2 regions of the Rhizobium sp. NLR22b genome follow, and region 1 is predicted to be linked to the other one. Evidence: predicted binding sites of a transcription regulator. Region 1 holds the regulator's gene; the other holds the start of a gene.

Region 1 (13,198 bases):
ATGTCTGGGGTTACCGGATTGTCATCAGCAACAATTCCGGCGTCGCCGTTCGCCTCATCAACCGCTACTGGAACATCACCGATCAGAACGGACAGGTGGACGAAGTGACCGGCCCCGGCGTCGTCGGCGAGCAGCCGCGGCTCAGCCCCGGCGACACCTACGAATATTCCTCCGGCTGCCCGCTCGACACGCCCTCAGGCCTGATGTTCGGCCACTATCAAATGGAAACGGATGAAGGCGAGCTGTTCGACGTCGACATCCCCGCCTTCTCGCTTGACTCGCCGGGGCTGCTGCGCGTGCTGAATTGAGGGCAAGTTCCTCCCGCTCAAGAGATTGCCGAGACCCCGCCCCTCATTCGCCTGCCGGCACCTTCTCCCCGTAAACGGGGCGAAGGGACCATGCCGCGATCGATCTATCCCCACCGACCTCTCGCAGGGCACGTCCCCTCTCCCCGCGAGCGGGGAGAGGGGCAGCTCTCAATGCTAACTGAGCCTATTCCGCCGGCTGAAGCTCGGCTGCTTGGAAGCGGTAGGTGGTCGAGCAGAATTCGCAGGTGACGGATATCTCGCCGTTTTCCTGGCTGGCCTCGATCTCCTCGGCGGTGAAACCCTTCAGCACGTTGCCGATCTTTTCCCGCGAACAGCTGCAGCGGTCGAAGACGGCGCGGGGCTCGAAGACGCGCACGCCGCGCTCGTGGAACAGGCGGAACAAGAGGCGTTCGGTGCCGACCTGCGGATCGGTCAACTCGTCGGCATCGATGGTCTCGACCAGCGAGCGGGCTTCGGTCCAGGCGTCATCCTCGCCATGCGGACGGTCGCCGTTATCGCCGTCGCCGCCGTGGAGATCGGGCTGGCGCATGCGCTCCGGCGCCTCCGGCAGGAACTGGGCAACGAGGCCGCCTGCCCGCCAGCGGTGGCGCGGCTTGCCGGCATCGTCACGGTCGAAGAGTTCGGCCGCAGCCAGGCGCACCCGCGTCGGGATCTGCTCCGACTGGCGGAAATAGACGCCGGCGATCTCCTCGAGCGAGGTGCCGTCGAGCGCGACAATACCCTGATAGGGCTGGGCGAACTTGCCCTGATCGATGGTGAAGGCGAGCACGCCCTTGCCGAGCAGTTGCTCCGGCTCGGTCTCGCCTGAGGCAATCGCCTGGTCGAGCAGCGCCCGATCGAAACGGGCGTAGGCGCGCACGTTCTCCGGCGTCGAGAAATCGGCGACGAGCAGATCGACCGGGCCGTCGCCCTTGGTCTGCACGGTGAACTTGCCGTCGAACTTCAGCGAGGTGCCGAGCAGCACCGTCAGCACGACGACTTCGGCAAGCAGCCGGGCAACGGGCGCGGGATAATGATGGCGCTCGAGGATGGCATCGAGCATGGGGCCGAGCTGGACGGCGCGGCCGCGCACATCCAGACCCTCCACCTGAAAGGGGACGACATGATCATCGCCGGCGAAATCGAACTGGCCGAGGGCGGCTGCAGCTTCTGCCATGGCTTTACTCCTAGTTTCGGGAGCGGCGGCCAAAGTGTCCGGCGCTCGCGCAGTCGGGCCGCAAGCTTATGACTCGCAACATCCGATTATGGTTCAGATCGCGCCCAGGCACCAAGCAAGAATCGATTTCTGCGCATGAAGACGGTTTTCCGCTTCATCGAAGACCACGGATTGCGGGCCGTCGATCACCTCGTCCGTCACTTCCTCACCGCGATGCGCGGGCAGGCAATGCATGAACAATGCATCGCTGCCGGCCTTGGCCATCAAGGCCGCATTGACCTGATAAGGCTGGAAGACGTTGTGACCCCGGGCCCGATGTTCCTGATTCATGGAGACCCAGGTATCGGTCACCACGCAATCGACGCCTTCGACCGCACGGTCGGCATCATGGCAGAGCATGATTTCGGCGCCCTCATTGCGGGCCCAGTTCAGATAGTGATCCTTGGGCTCCGAACCAAGGGGGACGGCCATGTTCATGCGGTAGCCGAAGCGCGCCGCCCCTTCGACCAGCGAATGCAGCACATTGTTGCCGTCGCCGGTCCAGGCGATGGTCTTGCCCTTGATCGGGCCGCGATGCTCCTCGAAGGTCATGATATCGGCCATGATCTGGCAGGGATGGGTATCGTCCGTCAGCGCGTTGATGACAGGCACGGTCGCATGTTCGGCAAGCTCCAGCAGGCGCGAGTGCTCGGTGGTGCGGATCATGATCGCATCGACATAACGCGACAGCACCTTGGCGGTGTCGCCGATCGTCTCGGCGCGGCCGAGCTGCATTTCGGTGCCGGAGAGGAACAGCGTTTCGCCGCCGAGCTGGCGCATGCCGACGTCGAAAGAGACGCGGGTGCGCGTCGACGGCTTCTCGAAGATCATCGCCAGCATCTTGCCGGCGAGCGGCTTGTCGCCCTTGCCCGCCTTGAAGGCCTGCTTGCGGGCGAGCGCGTCGTTCATGATGGTTCTGAGGTCGGCCGATGTGACGGCCGAAAGATCGAGGAAATGTTTAGGAGCCATGTTCTTACCTGTCGTGCGCCCGAAGGCGGCGATCCCTTCAAGCCGTCTTCTTGATCTTGGCGGCGCGGATGCTCTCGGCGGCGCGCTCGAGGCGCACAAGCCCTTCGCGGGCTTCCTCGGCAGTGACCACCAGCGGCGGAAGAAGGCGGATGACGTTGTCGCCGGCCGGCACGCCGAGCAGATGCGCGGCGCGGATCGCCTGCAGCAATTCGGCCGAGGGAACCGCAGCCTTGACGCCGAGAAGAAGCCCTTCGCCTCGGATATCCTCGATCACATCGGGATAACGATCCTTGAGCGAGGCCAGTCCCTGGCGGAAGACGAGCGCGACGTCGCGCACATGCTCAAGGAAGCCATCGGCGAGGATGACGTCGAGCACGGCGCTGCCGACCGCCATGGCCAGCGGATTGCCGCCATAGGTCGAACCATGCGTGCCGGCCTTCATGCCGGAAGCGGCCTCGGCGGTTGCAAGGCAGGCGCCGAGCGGGAAACCGCCGCCGATGCCCTTGGCGACGGCCATGATATCAGGCGTGATGCCGGACCATTCATGGGCAAACAGCTTGCCGGTACGGCCGACGCCCGTCTGCACCTCGTCGAGGATCAGCAGCAGGCCATTTTCGTCGCAGATCCGGCGCAGCGCCTTCATGAATTCGCTGGTGGCGGGACGCACGCCGCCCTCGCCCTGCACCGGCTCGATCAGGATTGCGGCCGTCGCATCGGTAATGGCGGCACGCACGGCATCGATGTCGCCGAACGGCACCTGATCGAAACCCGGCGCCTTGGGGCCGAAACCTTCGAGATATTTCTCCTGGCCGCCGGCGGCGATCGTCGCCAGCGTGCGGCCGTGGAAAGCGCCTTCGAAGGTGATGATATGGAACCTCTCGGGATGGCCCTTGGAAAACTGATAGCGGCGCGCCGTCTTGATGGCGCATTCGAGCGCCTCGGCGCCCGAATTGGTGAAGAACACCTTGTCGGCGAAGGTGGCGTCGGTCAGGCGTTTGGCCAGGCGCTCCTGGCCGGGAATTTCATAGATATTGGAGAGGTGCCAGACCTTGTCGGCCTGCTCCTTCAGCGCCGCGACCACATGCGGGTTGCCGTGGCCGACGGAGGTGACGGCGACCCCGGCGCCGAAATCGAGATAACGCTCGCCGCTCTCGGCGATCAGCCATACGCCCTCGCCTCGCTCGAACCGCAGCGGGGCACGAGAATAGGTGTCGTAAAGCGGCGCGGCTTCAGCCATCGCGGGTCTCCCGTTCAATGTTGTCAGGCGCGGATTCCGGCTAACAAAACCAGGTCCGAAAAATCAAAAATGCCGCCTTTCGGCGGCGAGCGGTACTATTTCCTTTTCGCGCTGCAATGTCAACAAAACTGCGGCCTTAGCGTATGCCGCAAGCTTGTACAGGGGCACTTTCGGCCTTCAACAGGCATTATTGCAGAAATGACACGCAGAGGCAGCAAGTTGGGGAAAAACTTGAAATTCGATTCATCCGGATTCCCGCGACTCTTGTCACGGAGTCAGCCTCACACTAGGTTAAAGTTCAATTACTAGACTGCATGCGGCGGAACTAGTCACCAAAATTGATCAAGCGTTTCTTGTTTCGGAGGCTTCCGGGACAACGGTGAGGGATTCTGCCATCACCAACGCAAAAGGTGGAGACAGGGCATGAACTGGACAGACGAGCGGGTCGAGAAACTCAAGAAGCTTTGGGCCGAAGGACTGAGCGCCAGCCAGATTGCTGCGCAGCTTGGCGGGGTCAGCCGAAACGCCGTTATCGGCAAGGTGCACAGGCTCAGCCTTCCCGGCCGCGCCAAGGCCGGCGGCACGGCCACCGCGGCGCGCACGCCGAAGCGCCAGACATCCGCGCCGCGCGCGCCGAACTACGCCTCCCGGATCGCCACCCGCACCGTGACCCGCCAGCAGGGCGCAACCCTGCTGAAGGAAGAGATCGAGATCGATACAGTCGAGGAAATGGAATATGTGCCGAAGGGCAACGTGGTGGTGCCGATTTCCCGCCGCCTCGGCCTGACGGAGCTCACCGAACGCACCTGCAAGTGGCCGGTCGGCGATCCGCTCAAGGAAGATTTCCATTTCTGCGGCTGCGAATCCCCGGACAATTCGCCCTATTGCAGCTATCATCAGAAGCTTGCCTATCAGCCGATCAACGAACGCCGCCGGGCGGCGGCGCGGGTCAGCTGAGCGGACCGGTATAGCCAGACATAAAAAACGGGCCGCCGTTTCTTATTCGAGTGGGAAGTGACCTTTGCGTTTAGCAACCCCCACACTCCGTCATGCCAGGGCTTGACGGAGGAGAGGTGGCGCCGGGACAAGTCGGCTTTGCAGGCGCGATGGAAAGGTGGTGCCGAGACGCATAAGCCTCGCCGGCGCAACGACGCTGGCTCCGCAGCGGCGACGATGGACGACAAGGCGGGCCTCACAAGCCGTACTGCCGTGCGTTTGGCGGGAACGCCAACCCCACACTCCCTCAGCCTTCAGGCCTCCATCGAATAACCGGCGCCGCGGACGGTGCGGATGACGTCCTGCATGTTGGAGAAATTCAGCGCCTTGCGCAGGCGGCCGACATGGACGTCGACGGTGCGTTCGTCGACATAGATGTCGTGGCCCCAGACGCCGTCCAGCAGCTGCGAACGGGAAAAGACCCGGCCCGGCGACGACATCAGGAATTCCAGCAGCCGGAATTCGGTCGGGCCGAGGCGGACTTCGCGGCTCTTGCGGTGGACACGATGGGTTTCGCGGTCGAGCTCGATATCGCCGCATTTCAGCACCGAGGACAGCACCTCGGGACGGGCCCGACGCAGCATCGCCTTGACGCGGGCGACGAGCTCGGGGGTCGAGAAGGGCTTGACGACGTAATCGTCGGCGCCGGTGGACAGTCCGCGCACACGCTCGCTCTCCTCGCCGCGCGCCGTCAGCATGATGATCGGCAGCCGCTCGGTTTCCGGCCGCATGCGCAGGCGCCGGCAGAGTTCGATGCCGGAGACGCCGGGCAGCATCCAGTCGAGGATGAGAAGGTCGGGCGTGCGCTCCTGAAGCCTGATCTCGGCCTCGTCGCCGCGCAGGATGGTATCGACCTCAAAGCCTTCCGCCTCAAGATTATAGCGAAGAAGCACGCTCAGCGCTTCCTCGTCTTCAACAACTGCGACTCTCGGGATCATGCGTGTCCGTCTCCTCGCGCACAAGCCTTAAACCGGGACGATTTAAGCAGGCGTCCTGCGCAAATTCAGAAATTGGCTGCGACCTCTTTGCGCGCCCCGAACGGGCGCGCACGCAAGTGACTGGTCCGGGCGGCTGGCCCGGGCGGCTCGTTCGGAACAATTATTCCGTCGCGGCGCCGACAGTGTTGGCACTGTCATCCTTCGGACGATCGCCTTCCGGCTGGGCGCCCGTCGCCATGTAGTAAATCGTCTCGGCGATGTTGGTGGCATGGTCGCCGATGCGCTCGATGTTCTTGGCGCAAAAGAGCAGATGCGTGCAGCTCGTGATGTTGCGCGGATCTTCCATCATGTAGGTCAAGAGCTCGCGGAACAGCGAGGTGTACATCGCGTCGATCTCGTTGTCGCGTTCGCGGATGGCGGTCGCCTTGTCGGCGGCGCGTGTCGTATAGACGTCGAGCACTTCCTTGAGCTGGACGAGCGCCAGCTCAGAGAGGTGCTCGAGGCCGCGGGCGAGCTTGCGCGGCACGCCTGTGCTCTGCACGGCGATGACGCGCTTGGCGGTGTTCTTGCCGAGGTCGCCGACGCGTTCGAGATCGGCGGCGATGCGGATCGAACCCATGATCTCGCGCAGGTCCGAGGCCATCGGCTGACGGCGGGCGATGGTGACGATCGCCTTGTCGCCAATCTCGCGTTCGGTGTGATCGAGGATCACATCGTCGGAAATGACCTTTTGCGCCAGCGCCGTATCGCCGTTGACCAGCGCCCGGACGGATTCCGCGACCATCTGTTCGGCCAGGCCGCCCATTTCGGAAATCCGCCTGGAGAGGAACTTCAGATCATCATCATAGGCGGAATAAATATGTGTCGATGCCATGGGGCTTTGTCCTCGAATAACGGAAAGCTTCGTGTCGCCGGGATCAGCCGAAGCGACCCATGATGTAATCCTGGGTGCGTGGATCGTCGGGGTTGGTGAACATCTTGTCGGTGTCGTTCTCCTCGACGAGGTTGCCGAGGTGGAACATGGCGGTGCGCTGCGAAACACGCGCGGCCTGCTGCATGGAGTGGGTGACGATGACGATCGTGTAGTTCTCGCGCAACTCGTGGATCAGCTCCTCGACCTTGGCGGTGGCAATCGGATCAAGGGCCGAGCAGGGTTCGTCCATCAGGATGACCTCCGGGCTGACGGCGACGGCGCGGGCAATGCACAGGCGCTGCTGCTGACCGCCGGAGAGGCCGGTGCCGGATTCGTGCACGCGGTCCTTGACCTCGTTCCACAGGCCGGCGCGCTGCAGGCTGCTCTCGACGATCTGGTCGAGATCGGCCTTCGACTTGGCGAGACCGTGGATGCGCGGGCCGTAGGAGACGTTTTCGTAGATCGACTTCGGGAACGGGTTCGGCTTCTGGAAAACCATGCCGACGCGGGCGCGAAGTTCGACCACGTCGATATCCGGATCATAGATGTCGTCGCTGTCGAGCGTGATCTTGCCGGTGACGCGGCAGCCTTCGATCGTGTCGTTCATGCGGTTGAGGCTTCGCAGGAAGGTCGACTTGCCGCAGCCCGAGGGGCCGATCAGGGCGGTTACGGTGTTTTCGCGGATGTTCAGGTTCACGTCGAAAAGCGCGCGCTTCTCGCCGTAATATACGGAGACATCCTGTCCGATCATTTTATACGGGACGTTGCTCATCTTCTGATCCAGCGCCTTTTCAACTGCAGCTTCCGTCAGCATGTTCATGATGTTTAACTCCGTTTACCAGCGGCGCTCGAAGCGACGACGCAAGAGGATGGCGCCCATGTTCATGACGATCAGGAACAGGAGCAGGACGATGATGGCACCCGAAGTACGCTCCACGAAGGCACGTTCGGCCTCGTTCGCCCACATATAGACCTGCACGGGCAAGGCCGTCGAGGGCTCGAGCGGTGTCGTGGGCGCATTGGCGACGAAGGCGACCATGCCGATCAAGAGCAGCGGCGCGGTTTCGCCAAGCGCGTGCGCCAGGCCGATGATCGTGCCGGTGAGGATGCCGGGCATGGCAAGCGGCAGGACATGGTGGAACACCATCTGCATCTTCGAGGCGCCGAGGCCGAGCGCTGCGGCGCGGATCGAAGGCGGCACGGCGCGCAGAGCCGCGCGGGTGGCGATGATGATCGTCGGCAGGGTCATCAGCGTCAGCACCAGGCCACCGACCAGCGAAGCCGAGCGCGGCAGGCCGATGAAGTTGATGAAGACGGAAAGGCCGAGCAGACCGTAGACGATCGACGGGACGGCGGCGAGATTGTTGATGTTGACCTCGATCAGGTCCGTCAGCCTGTTCTTCGGCGCAAACTCCTCGAGATAGATCGAGGCGGCGACGCCGATCGGCAGCGACAGAACGAGCACGATCAGCATCAAGTAAAGCGAGCCGATGAGGGCAACGCCGAGGCCGGCGGCCTCCGGGCGGCTGGAATTGCCGTTGACGAAGAGGCCGCTGTTGAATTGCTTCTGGAGAACGCCGCCCGCCTTCATCTGGTTCATCCAGTTGACCTGCTTGTCGTTGACCTTGCGGTTCTTCTCATCGACGGAAAGATCGATCTGGCCCTTGTTGGCACTGTCAATATTGGCATCGGCGAGCAGGGTGACATTGACCGTCTTGCCGATGATCGAGGGATCGGCGACGACCAGATCGCGCAGCTGGATCGGCGCGCTCTTGGAGAGCATGGCGGTTGCATCGCGCACATCCGGACGGCTCGATGCATTGATGTTCAGCTGCTTGACGATCGCGTCGCGCAGCAGAACCGGATAGTTGGCGGCGATCAGCACCGAAGGATCGGTCGCCCGCTTGCCGTTCGGATCGATCGTCTTTTCGGCGAATTCGATCGGCAGGGTGATCGTCGTCTGCTGGAAGGCGGTGTAGCCTTTGCCGATCACCGTCCACAGCAGGACGAAGAGAAAGATGAGGCCGAAGGCGATGGCGGCGATGCCGTAGGCCTGGAACCGGCGCTCGGCGGCATAGCGGCGCTTGATGCCGATGTCACGGCGGGCAGGCGCCTTGGAAACGGTGACACCGACGGCGGGAGAAACAATATTCGTCATTCGTACTGCTCCCGATATTTGCGCACGATGTAGAGCGCATAGATGTTGAGGCAAAGCGTGATGCAGAAAAGCGTGATGCCAAGCGCAAAGGCGACCAGCGTCTGCGGCGAGGTGAACTCAAGGTCGCCTGTCAGCTGATTGACGATCTTGACGGTCACCGTGGTCATCGGCTCGAAGGGGTTGATCTGAATGCGGGCGGCAACACCTGCGGCCAGCACGACGATCATGGTTTCGCCGATGGCGCGCGAGGCGGTCATCAGCAGCGCGCCGACGATGCCGGGAAGTGCCGCCGGCAGGACCACCTTCTTGATGGTTTCGGAGCGTGTGGCGCCGAGACCGAGCGAACCGTCGCGCAGCGCCCGCGGTACGGCGGTGATGATGTCGTCCGACAGCGAGGAAACGTAGGGGATCAGCATGATGCCCATGACGATACCGGCGGTCAGAACGCTCTGCGCCTGGATGAAGTTCGAATAGTTGCCGGAGAGCAGGCCGCTGATCTGCGCGGAGAAATCGCGCAGGAAGGGGCCGACGGTGACGAGGGCGAAGAAGCCGTAGACAATCGTCGGGATGCCGGCGAGCACTTCGAGCAGCGGCTTGGAGACGCCGCGCACCTTCGGCGAGGCGTATTCGGCCATGTAGATGGCGGCGAAGAGACCGACCGGCACGGCTACCAGCATGGCGACCAGGCCGATATAAAGCGTGCCGAGCAGGAGCGGGATCAGGCCGAACTGGCCGAAGGACGAGCTGCCGGCGCCGGCAAAGCGCGGATCCCAGACAGTGCCGAAAAAGAAATCGCCGGCGGGAACGACGGCAAAGAAGCGAACCGCTTCCGACAGCATCGACAGCACGATGCCGACCGTCGTCAGGATGGCGATCGAGGAGGCGAGCAGCAGGCCCCAGAGCATGACGCGCTCGACGCGGTTGCGGGCGCGGAAGCGCGGCGCGATGGCGCGCAGCGCATAAAAGGCGCCGGCAACGGCCAGAATGAAGACGATCGCGGTCATGGCGAGGCGGCTCGTCATGCTCATGGAATTGAGCGTCTTGGCGGCCTCGACCATGTATGGCTGCGGCTGGCCGGCGAGCGGCACGCCCTTTTCGCTGAGCTTGGCCTGCAGGGCGGCCGGATCGTTTGCCACCGCGGCGGCTTCGTCCGATGTCAGCATCGTCAGGCCGCGCGCGACCGTCGCCACCATCGAATAGCTCAGATCCTGTTCGACCGCGGCCTGCGCCTTGACCTCGGCAGGGAAAGTGCCGCGCACCGAGGACTGGATGACGCCGGGGCTGACGGAGAGCCAGACGCAGAGGACGACGAGGGCGGGAAGAACCGTCCAGATCGCGGCATAGGCGCCGTAATAGGCCGGCCGGGAATGCAGTGCGGAGGACCTGCCTCCGGCAAGGGCTGCGGCACGGCCGCGCGCGACCAGATAGGCGACGGCGCCGATCGCCACAAGGCACAGAAGTATGACGGATGTGCTCATTCGTTACGTCCCCAGGCCCGTGGCCCCCAAAAAGCGCGGGCGGCTTCATCAGCCTGCCTTCGGCTTCCAATCATGGAGAAGGAATTCAACCCTGCCGCGGAAAGACCGGGACACAGGGCCATAAACGATGCCGGCGCGGGCTTTGAAGCACCGCGCCGGCAAAGTCATTACATGGACTTACCAGCTTCGACGTCCTTGCGGATCGCGTCGCGCTCGGCATCCGGAGCGGCAACGAGGCCGTATTCAGCCAGCGGGCCGTCAGGGCCGATCATCTGGTCGGATACGAAGAAGCTGACGTATTCCTTCAGGCCCGGAACGGCGCCGAGATGTGCCTTCTTGACATAGAAGAACAGCGGGCGGGAAACCGGGTAGGTGCCGTTGGCGATCGTTTCGGTGGACGGAACGATACCGTTCACGCTGGCGACCTTCAGCTTGTCGGCGTTGTTTTCATAGAAGGAAAGGCCGAATACGCCGACGCCGGTCTTGTTGGCCGCGATGCGTGCGAGGGTTTCCGGATAGTCGCCGTCGATGTCGACCGCAGCGCCGTCCTTGCGGACCGCGACGCAAGCCTTGGTCTGGGCGGCCTTGTCGGAGATTTCCTTGGCGATGACGTCGAGAGCGCCCGAAGCCTTGCAGCCGGCGGCAAGAACGTTCTGTTCGAAGACTTCGCGCGTGCCGTGCTTTTCGCCCGGGATATAGGCGGCGATGTCAACGGCCGGGAGCTTCGGATTGACTTCCGACCACTTCTTGTAGGGGTTGGCGACGAGCTTGCCGTCGACGACGACCTGGGCAGCGAGTGCCTTGTAGATGTCGGCCGGAACGTAAGCGACATCAGGGTTGGACGAGTCGGTTGCGAAGACGATGCCGTCATAACCGATCTTGACTTCCTGGATGTCGGTTACGCCGGCGGCCTTGCAGGCTTCGGCCTCGTTCTTGTTGATCGGACGCGAAGCGTTGGCGATGTCGATGGTGTCTTCGCCGACGCCCTTGCAGAATTCCTTCAGGCCAGCGCCCGTGCCGCCGGATTCGACGACCGGCGTCTTGAAGTTGGTGAAGGTCTCGCCGAAGGATTCGGCAACGATCTTGGCGTAAGGCAGGACGGTGGACGAACCAGCGATCTGGATCTGGTCGCGAGCGACGGCTGCGCCAGCGAAGGCGGCAGTTGCAGCGAGCGCGGCAACGGTGAGCTTGAAGGTGTTCATTAGAAATCTCCCGCATTGGGCTTGTGTGAGTGCGGCCTGAGAGGCCCTCGCAGTGCCTTTTTTCATCGGCGGGACTCTCTTAACGCTGTAAGCACCGTCCTTTTATGTCAAACCCGTGAAACATTTGTGACAGGTTAAGTCGCTGTTTTACAACGATAAAATTTATGGATCCCGCCTGAACGTGTCGACGGATGGCAAAGTTTGGATCGCGGTTCGACCATGCATTGTAAGTTTACAACACGTGATCCGGCGGTTGCGGAAAGGCATCCTGTCTCCGTCCCACCCTCGACAGGGCACGTCCCCTCTCCCGTCATTGCGGGGAGAGGGGACCACGAGAGATTGCGCCTTAGAAGCGCACCGTAAAATCGGTGCCTTTGCCAACCTCGGACTTGACGATCAGCCGGGCGCGGTGGCGGGTGAGGATATGTTTGACGATGGCAAGGCCAAGGCCGGTGCCTTTCTTCGAGCGGCTGTCCTCGATGCTGACGCGATAGAAGCGTTCCGTCAGACGCGGCACGTGCTCGGCCGGGATGCCCGGCCCCTTGTCGACGATGCTGACCTCCACGGGGCCACCGGCGCCGTTCTTCAGCCAGACATCGACGATCTTGCCTTCCTGGCCATATTTGCAGGCATTCTCCATCAGGTTCTCGAAGACCTGGACAAGCTCGTCACGGTCTCCCAGCACTTCCACCTTGCCGTCGGGCAGATGCAGGTCGATCTCGACGCCGACATCCCTGGCGAGCGGCACCAGCGAGTCGCGGACATGGCCGAGCAGCGGCACCAGGTCGACCTTCTCATCCGGCGCGAGGTGCGATTTCAGCTCCAGGCGGGAGAGCGACAGCAGGTCATCGACCAGTCGGCTCATGCGGGTGGTCTGATCGAGCATAATGCCCAGAAACTGCGCCTGCGCCTTCTGGTCGTTCTTCGCCGGGCCCTGGATCGTCTCGATGAAGCCGCGCAGCGAGGCAAGCGGCGTGCGCAGCTCGTGGCTGGCATTGGCGACGAAATCCGATCGCATGCGGTCGATGCGGCGGACCTCCGATATATCGCGGAAGGACAGGATGAAAAACCGCTCCCGCTCTCCGTCGGCCTGGAACTCGACGGGCGCGCTGCGGACGATATAGACGCGCTCGGACGGCAGCCGCTCGGCATGCTCGATCTGGTTCGGCGCATTGGTGGCGATGGTTTCGCGCACCATGTCGAGCACGCCGGGCGAGCGCAGCCGGGCCGATATATGGGCGCCGAGCGCCACCTCGCCGAAGGCCTTTTCGGCGGCGCGGTTCTGGAACAGCACCGAGGCGTCGTGCGACAGCACCATGGCGGGAATATCGAGCCCGGCAAGCGTGGCGGCAACATCAGGCAGGCGGCTTGGCGGCGCTTGCGGCTCCGCCTCCATCGGCTCGATGGGTTCCGCCTTGAGGACTGGCGCCTCGTTGAACAGCGCGGTCAAGATCATGACGAGCAGGAGAACGAGCACGACCCATTTGTTCATCCCGGCGGCAAGGGCGGCGAGCGCGCTGAGGATGGCCGCGAGCAGCACCGGCCGTTCGCGCCGGATGCGCGCCAGCAGGCTTTTTCTCCAGGGGGTTTCGTCTTGCAACTGGGCCTCGGGCGTCGATTCGTTTCTTTATATTGAACTCTGCCTGATAGCGGCAATTCATGACAGAAGTTTTCGGCTGGCGCCGCTCAAGCGAAAGACTGCCGGGCAAACGCGGGAAAAATCACCGGCCAAAAGCGAAAGATTTGATTTTCAACGGCAAATATGTTCGCCTACGGCAAGAGG
Region 2 (6,044 bases), on a different contig from region 1:
CGCCGGCCTGCTCCTTGCGGCTGTCTTCCGTGAGTTCACCTGCTATCGCCAGACGCCCGGCAAGATCGGGATGGGCGCGCAGAATGCCGAGACGCTCATCCCGGCTTGCCGCACGGAAGACGGCGGTGAGCGCTGCGTGCACAGCTGATGCCGTCAGCGGCTCCGTTAGGCTGCCCGCGTCATAGGCGCGTTCAGCAATGAAAGGGGAATGCTCGAAGACGCCGCCGAAGCGGGAAACGAAATCCTCGCGCGACAGCATTAAAGCGCATCCGGCTGATGATGCTTGTGCCAGTGCTCGGCGATCTCGATGCGGCGCGGGATCCAGACCTTGTCATGTTTCAGCACATATTCGATGAAGCGCCTCAGAGCGGCCGCCCGGCCCGGACGCCCGACGAGGCGACAATGAAGGCCGACCGACATCATCTTCGGGCTGCCGTCCTTCCCTTCCTCATAAAGCGTATCGAAAGCATCCTTGAGATAGGTGAAGAACTGATCGCCGGCGTTGAAACCCTGCGGCGTGGCAAAACGCATGTCATTGGTTTCGAGCGTATAGGGGATGATCAGGAAGGGCTTCCCGTCGATGCCCTTCACCCAGTAAGGCAGGTCATCAGCATAGGAATCGGAGGAATAGAGGAAACCGCCCTCTTCCTGCACCAGTCGCAGCGTGTTGTCGGAAGGTTTTCCCTGGTACATCCCGAAGGGCCGCTCGCCGGTAATTTCGGTATGCAGGCGCACGGCTTCGAGAATGTGCTTGCGCTCCAGATCCTCGGGGAAATCCTTGTATTCCAGCCAGCGATAACCGTGGCTGGCGATCTCCCAGCCGGCCTCTTTCATGGCCGCGACGGCTTCGGGATTGCGGGCCATCGCCAGCGTCACGCCGTAGACGGTCGCCTGCACCTTGAGACCGGTTAACATCCGCCAGAGCCGCCAGAAGCCTGCCCGCGAACCATATTCGTAGATCGATTCCATGTTGAGATTGCGCTGCCCCGGCCAGGCGGCCGCGCCGACGATCTCCGACAGCAGGTTTTCGGAAGCCGGATCGCCTTCGAGGATGCAGCTTTCGCCGCCCTCTTCGTAATTGATGACGAACTGCACGGCGACGCGGGCGTCGCCCGGCCACTTCGGATCGGGCGTCTGACGCCCGTAGCCGACGAGATTGCGCGGGTAGGTCTCGGATACCATCAAATCACCTTCTGAAAAGACGGGGAACGGTATCATCCGCAGCCGGAATGTCGAGACGGAAACTGCGCAGCAAAATTTCTCTGTCATTCACAATGGCTTAGCTTGATATCGGCTCAGGCGATCCTGCGCGCGCTGACCTTGCCCATCGGGTGGAGCGAGTGAACGCGGAAGGGGCCGCCGGTGCCTTCCTCGATCATCAAAGCCACATTCGAAACCATCACCGGCTCCCTCAAGACGGGCTCGAAGATCGTTCGCAGCACCGGCTCGATGCGGGGCATGTCGATCGCATTGATGGGGCCCGTCACCGGCATATGGAAGCGGAACTCCTCCATCACATAGGGATTGCCCCAACGATGCAGATTGGCAAATTGCGCCGCCGACAACCCGTCGGGATCACTTCGCTCGATGTCGGCTTCACTCAGCGGCGCCCGGAAACGATCAAACTCCTGGACGATCGCCGAAGCCAGATACTGGATCGGCTCACAGGGAGCGCTCGGCATCAGGCTGTAAAAACTGCCGAGCCGGGCGATCTCCAGACGGGGAATCTGGAAAGGGGCATAGGTCCCGGCAAAACGCATGAGATCGCGCAGGAGTTGCGATTCCGACGTGCCGGCGGACAGGTGAAAAGGCGCCTTCAAAACACCGTGAAAACCATAGCGTCGCGGCACGGCGGTATAAAAGGCGATCTCGTGAATGCCGAGGCCGCGGACGGCCGGAGGCTCCACCATATCGCCCGAAAACACGTTTCGGCCTAGCCAATTGGCGGCCACGAGCGACAGGGGGTCGCTCGCCGGAGGCGTGAAGCAAATGGCATAGCGCATGCAATTTCCTCCATCAAGGAAGTGAGCGCCGGCAAGATCCGGCGCTTCCAATGCGCAAGCAGATAGGTGATTTGCATGACAGAATAACGAAACGCAGCTGTATCTAATTCACGTTTAACGTGAAGCGACAGCAATATGGCTTGATATCGCGAAGCTTTCCGGCAGCGAAAATTCACAATCTGTATCGCCGGCGATACAAATCGCAGCTTCCGCCAGCCGATGCGCCAGTCCGAAGCTGACCTTGAAACCGCCGGTCAGTGCGATCAATCGGGGATGGACGGGATGGCGGCCGATCATCGGATCGCGGTCGATGGCCTTCGGGCGAAGCCCTGCCCAGCGCTCGATGACAGGGGCGTTGCGGAGCGCCGGCGCGATCGCCCGCGCCGCCTCGATCAGCGCGTCGAGTTGCGCGTCGGTCGAGCCGGGATCGTCAAAGCGGTTCTCGCTGGTGCTGCCGATTGCCGCATACCCGCCTTCGTGCGCCACCAAGTAGAGCCCATCGAGGAAGATCGTCGGCAGCGCCGGGTCGACATCGGCCCTCAACAGCGCCGCCTGCCCCTTCACTGGCTGGCCGAGCGGCCTTTTCGCCCCCGGCGTCAGCTCCTGCAGCAACGGAAAGGACTGATGGCCGGCAGCCAGGATGCAGCGGCTGAAGGCAATGGTTTCGCCGCCAATTTCCGCGGTGCCACGATCGGGATCGAGGGCGGCAACGGCCGCATGCTCCATGATACGCACGTGTTTTGCCCGCCGCAGCAAGGCGATGAGCGCTGAGATCAATGAGCGGGGCGCAACACGGGCGGCGAGCGTATCATGCACGAAGCCACTTTCGCCGGCAGATGCGTCGGGCCAACCACCGACTGGCGCCCTGTCGAGCACATGCCAGTGGAAGTGGCGTTCGCCTGCCCGCCAATGGCGTTCGGCGTTCCCGGAATGGCCGCGGGCGATGCGCTTGAGATGCGGCTTCGGCAGCGGGATCAGCCGCCCAGACCTGTTGTAGCCAGCCGAAAGCCCGGTTTCGGCCTCAAGCGTGGCAATTTCGGTTTCAAGCGAGACCAACGCGTCGAACTGGAACTGCTTTTTCTCCGACCACTGGTCCGGCATATGCGGCATCAGCGCGCCGAGCAGGCCGCCGCTCGCGCCTCCGCCCAAGCTGCCGGCGTCGGCGAGGAGGGTGCTCATGCCGCGGCGTTCGGCATGGACGGCAGCCCAGAGACCCATGATGCCACCGCCGACGATCAGCAAATCGCAAGAAGATTGACCGGGCGCTTGCTGAGGACTATCGGCTTTTTCCATGAAAGACGTGAACCCCGATAAGATTGGCGCGGGCGCGCCGCAGCCGCTCGAATGGCGCGACGGCGATATGCCCTATTCCACCGCCTTTGGCGATCATTTTTATTGCCAGACCGATGGCCGGCTGGAATGCGGGCACGTCTTCCTGGCCGGCAACGGCCTGCCGGAGCGTTGGAGTGGGCGGCCCGAATTTGTGATCGGCGAACTCGGCTTCGGCACCGGGCTCAACTTTGCCGAGACCTGGCGGCAATGGAAACTGCACCGAGCAGACGGTCAGCACCTGCATTTCATCTCCTTCGAACTGCACCCGATGCGCGGCGAAGAGATCGGCCGGGCGCTCTCGCACTGGGGCGAAATCGATGCCGAGCGCGAAGCCCTGACGGCGGCATGGCCGCAGACGCCTGTTCGCACTGTCTCGCTCGATCTCGATGCCCAGACGCGGCTCAGCGTCGTCTGCGGCGCGGCGCTCGACGGCGTCGCGGCGGCAAAGCCCGGCTTCGACGCCTGGTATCTCGATGGCTTCGCCCCCTCGCGCAACGGCGACATGTGGTCGGTGGAACTGATGCGTGAGGTTAACGAAAAGACCGTGGCCGACGGCACCTTCGCAACTTACGCCGCGGCCGGCTTCGTGCGCCGCAACCTCATCGCCGCCGGCTTTGCCGTCGAACGCCGCAAGGGCTTCGCCGGCAAGCGCGAAATGCTCTGCGGCATAAAGGCGTTCAGCGAATAAAAGATCAGTAGCTGGTGCGCTCCGGCTGCAGCTCGTCCTTGCCGAGCCATTGCCGGATCTTCTCCTCCAGCAGTTCCGGGCTGATTGGCTTCGACATGTAGTCGTCCATGCCCGCATCGAGGCAGGCCTCGCGGTCGCTTTCGAGCGCATGGGCGGTGACGCCGATGATCGGCACCCGATGGCCCTGCCCCTTTTCCCTCTCGCGGATCGTCCGTGTCGCCTCATGACCGTTCATGACGGGCATCGAAACGTCCATCATGATGATGCGCGGCGTGTGGCTCTCCCAGGCGGTAACTGCCTCCTGCCCGTTGTTGACGACCAGGAAGGAAAGCCCCGTCGACTGCAGGATCTGGGTGAAGACGATCTGGTTGACCTCGTTGTCCTCGGCGACGAGGACGTCGACGAATTCGGCCGTCCGCTTCTGCGGCACCAGGGCAGGCGCGGGCGCCGGCACGGCCGCCTCAACCCGCAGGCGGGCGATCTCGGCTTCCGAAGCCTGCTTCACGCGGCGGGCGCGCACCACTTCGACGACGGTGTTGCGCAGCACGTTGGCGCGTGCCGGCTTCATCAGATGCGCATGGCCGTTCAGCGCCGCGAATTCCTTTTCCGTGCCGGAAATATCCATCGACGTCAGGAAGATGATCGGCAGTTCGACGAAGCGGGGATCGGCGCGCAGCCGGCGCGCGACATCGGCGCCGTTCATGTCGGGCATGTGATAGTCGAGCACGACGGCGTCCACGGTGACACCGAGATCGACCGCTGCCTTGAGGATCGCCAGACCGGTGCCGCCACCCTCGGCAGCCACTCCGTCGAAGCCCCAGAGCGAAAGCTGCTCGGTGAGAATGCGGCGGTTCACCTCATTGTCGTCGACGACGAGGATGCGCGCGCCCTGTACATTGATCGGCAGCGGCTTCGGCTCGAGGCGGGCGGCCGCCACCGCTAAAGGCAGATTGATGGTGAAGACAGAGCCCTTGCCCCATTCGCTCTCGACATTGATATAGCCGCCGAAGAGATCGACGAGGCCGGCAGTGATCGCAAGGCCGAGCCCCGTTCCCTCATGCCGGCGGGTCGACGAGGTGTCGACCTGCGAAAACTTGTCGAAGACCGTTTCGAGCTTTTCTCGGGGAATGCCGATACCGGTATCCTCGATGCGGATGATCGCCATGATCTCCCCACCAGCGATCGTCTCGAAGCCGACATCGACGAAGACATGGCCGCGCTCGGTGAACTTGACGGCGTTGCCGACGAGATTGGTGACGATCTGGCGGAAACGACCGGCGTCTCCGATCACCGCGGCCGGCAGGTCCGGTGCTGCCCGCACCAGGAGTTCGATATTCTTCTCGGCTGCATGCGAGGAGAGGAGTGTCGCCACATCCTCCACCGCTTCGGTGATATCGAAAGCGGCTTTGCGCAGTTTCATCTGTCCGGCATCGATCTTCGAAAAATCGAGGATGTCGTTGATAATAGTCAGCAGCGCATTGCCCGACTTGACGATGATGTCGATGAAGGTTTTCTGGCGCGCGTCGAGATTGGTCTTGGCCAGCAGTTCCGCCATGCCGAGTACACCATTCATCGGCGTGCGGATCTCGTGGCTCATATTGGCAAGGAATTCGGATTTGGCGCGGTCGGCGGCTTCGGCGCGCGACAGGAGCTGGCGCAATTCCTCCTCGCGGCTCTTGAGTTCGGTGACGTCGGTGAACAGCGCCACCCAATGCTGTCCCCGGCTGACCGTTGCATCCATGTTTACCCAGCGCTCGCCGCCGACATGGAAGGCGGTGGAAATCGGCTGCCTGGCCGCGATGTTGGCGCGCCACTCTTGCAGGATCTGTTCCGCCGCATCGTGGAAATCGCCGCGCGCCGCACAGAATTCGAACATGCCGAGCCAGCCTTGGCCAGCCTCGATATAGTGCGGCGGGATCTGCAGGATATCGGCCATCGCCTCATTGGACATCTTGATGATTCCGTCCTGAACGATGGCAATGCCCTGCGACATGGCGTGCGTCGCGTCGCGCATCATTTCG

The links. Region 1 encodes PhoB, which activates phosphate uptake and scavenging genes when phosphate is short. Its sites were predicted from a motif close to TGTCATNNANCTGTCAT; they were not measured.
Region 2: the regulator PhoB is predicted to act here: its motif matches at 2,079-2,095, upstream of HJC00_RS17325 (DUF1045 domain-containing protein).

What each region holds. Positions count from the first base shown of each region.
Region 1 covers NZ_JABDWM010000001.1:502,232-515,429, forward strand. Annotated here, with positions in the region: gene apaG (Co2+/Mg2+ efflux protein ApaG) at 1-308, shown strand, start outside; gene HJC00_RS02375 (Hsp33 family molecular chaperone) at 493-1,485, opposite strand; gene argF (ornithine carbamoyltransferase) at 1,579-2,493, opposite strand; gene HJC00_RS02385 (aspartate aminotransferase family protein) at 2,531-3,730, opposite strand; gene HJC00_RS02390 (GcrA family cell cycle regulator) at 4,154-4,687, shown strand; gene phoB (phosphate regulon transcriptional regulator PhoB) at 4,981-5,664, opposite strand; gene phoU (phosphate signaling complex protein PhoU) at 5,825-6,538, opposite strand; gene pstB (phosphate ABC transporter ATP-binding protein PstB) at 6,582-7,397, opposite strand; gene pstA (phosphate ABC transporter permease PstA) at 7,413-8,735, opposite strand; gene pstC (phosphate ABC transporter permease subunit PstC) at 8,732-10,213, opposite strand; gene HJC00_RS02420 (substrate-binding domain-containing protein) at 10,381-11,415, opposite strand; gene phoR (phosphate regulon sensor histidine kinase PhoR) at 11,762-12,982, opposite strand.
Region 2 covers NZ_JABDWM010000010.1:49,301-55,344, reverse strand. Annotated here, with positions in the region: gene uraD (2-oxo-4-hydroxy-4-carboxy-5-ureidoimidazoline decarboxylase) at 1-259, opposite strand, end outside; gene puuE (allantoinase PuuE) at 259-1,182, opposite strand; gene HJC00_RS17325 (DUF1045 domain-containing protein) at 1,296-2,003, opposite strand; gene HJC00_RS17320 (FAD-binding oxidoreductase) at 2,118-3,296, opposite strand; gene mnmD (tRNA (5-methylaminomethyl-2-thiouridine)(34)-methyltransferase MnmD) at 3,295-4,023, shown strand; gene HJC00_RS17310 (response regulator) at 4,028-6,044, opposite strand, start outside.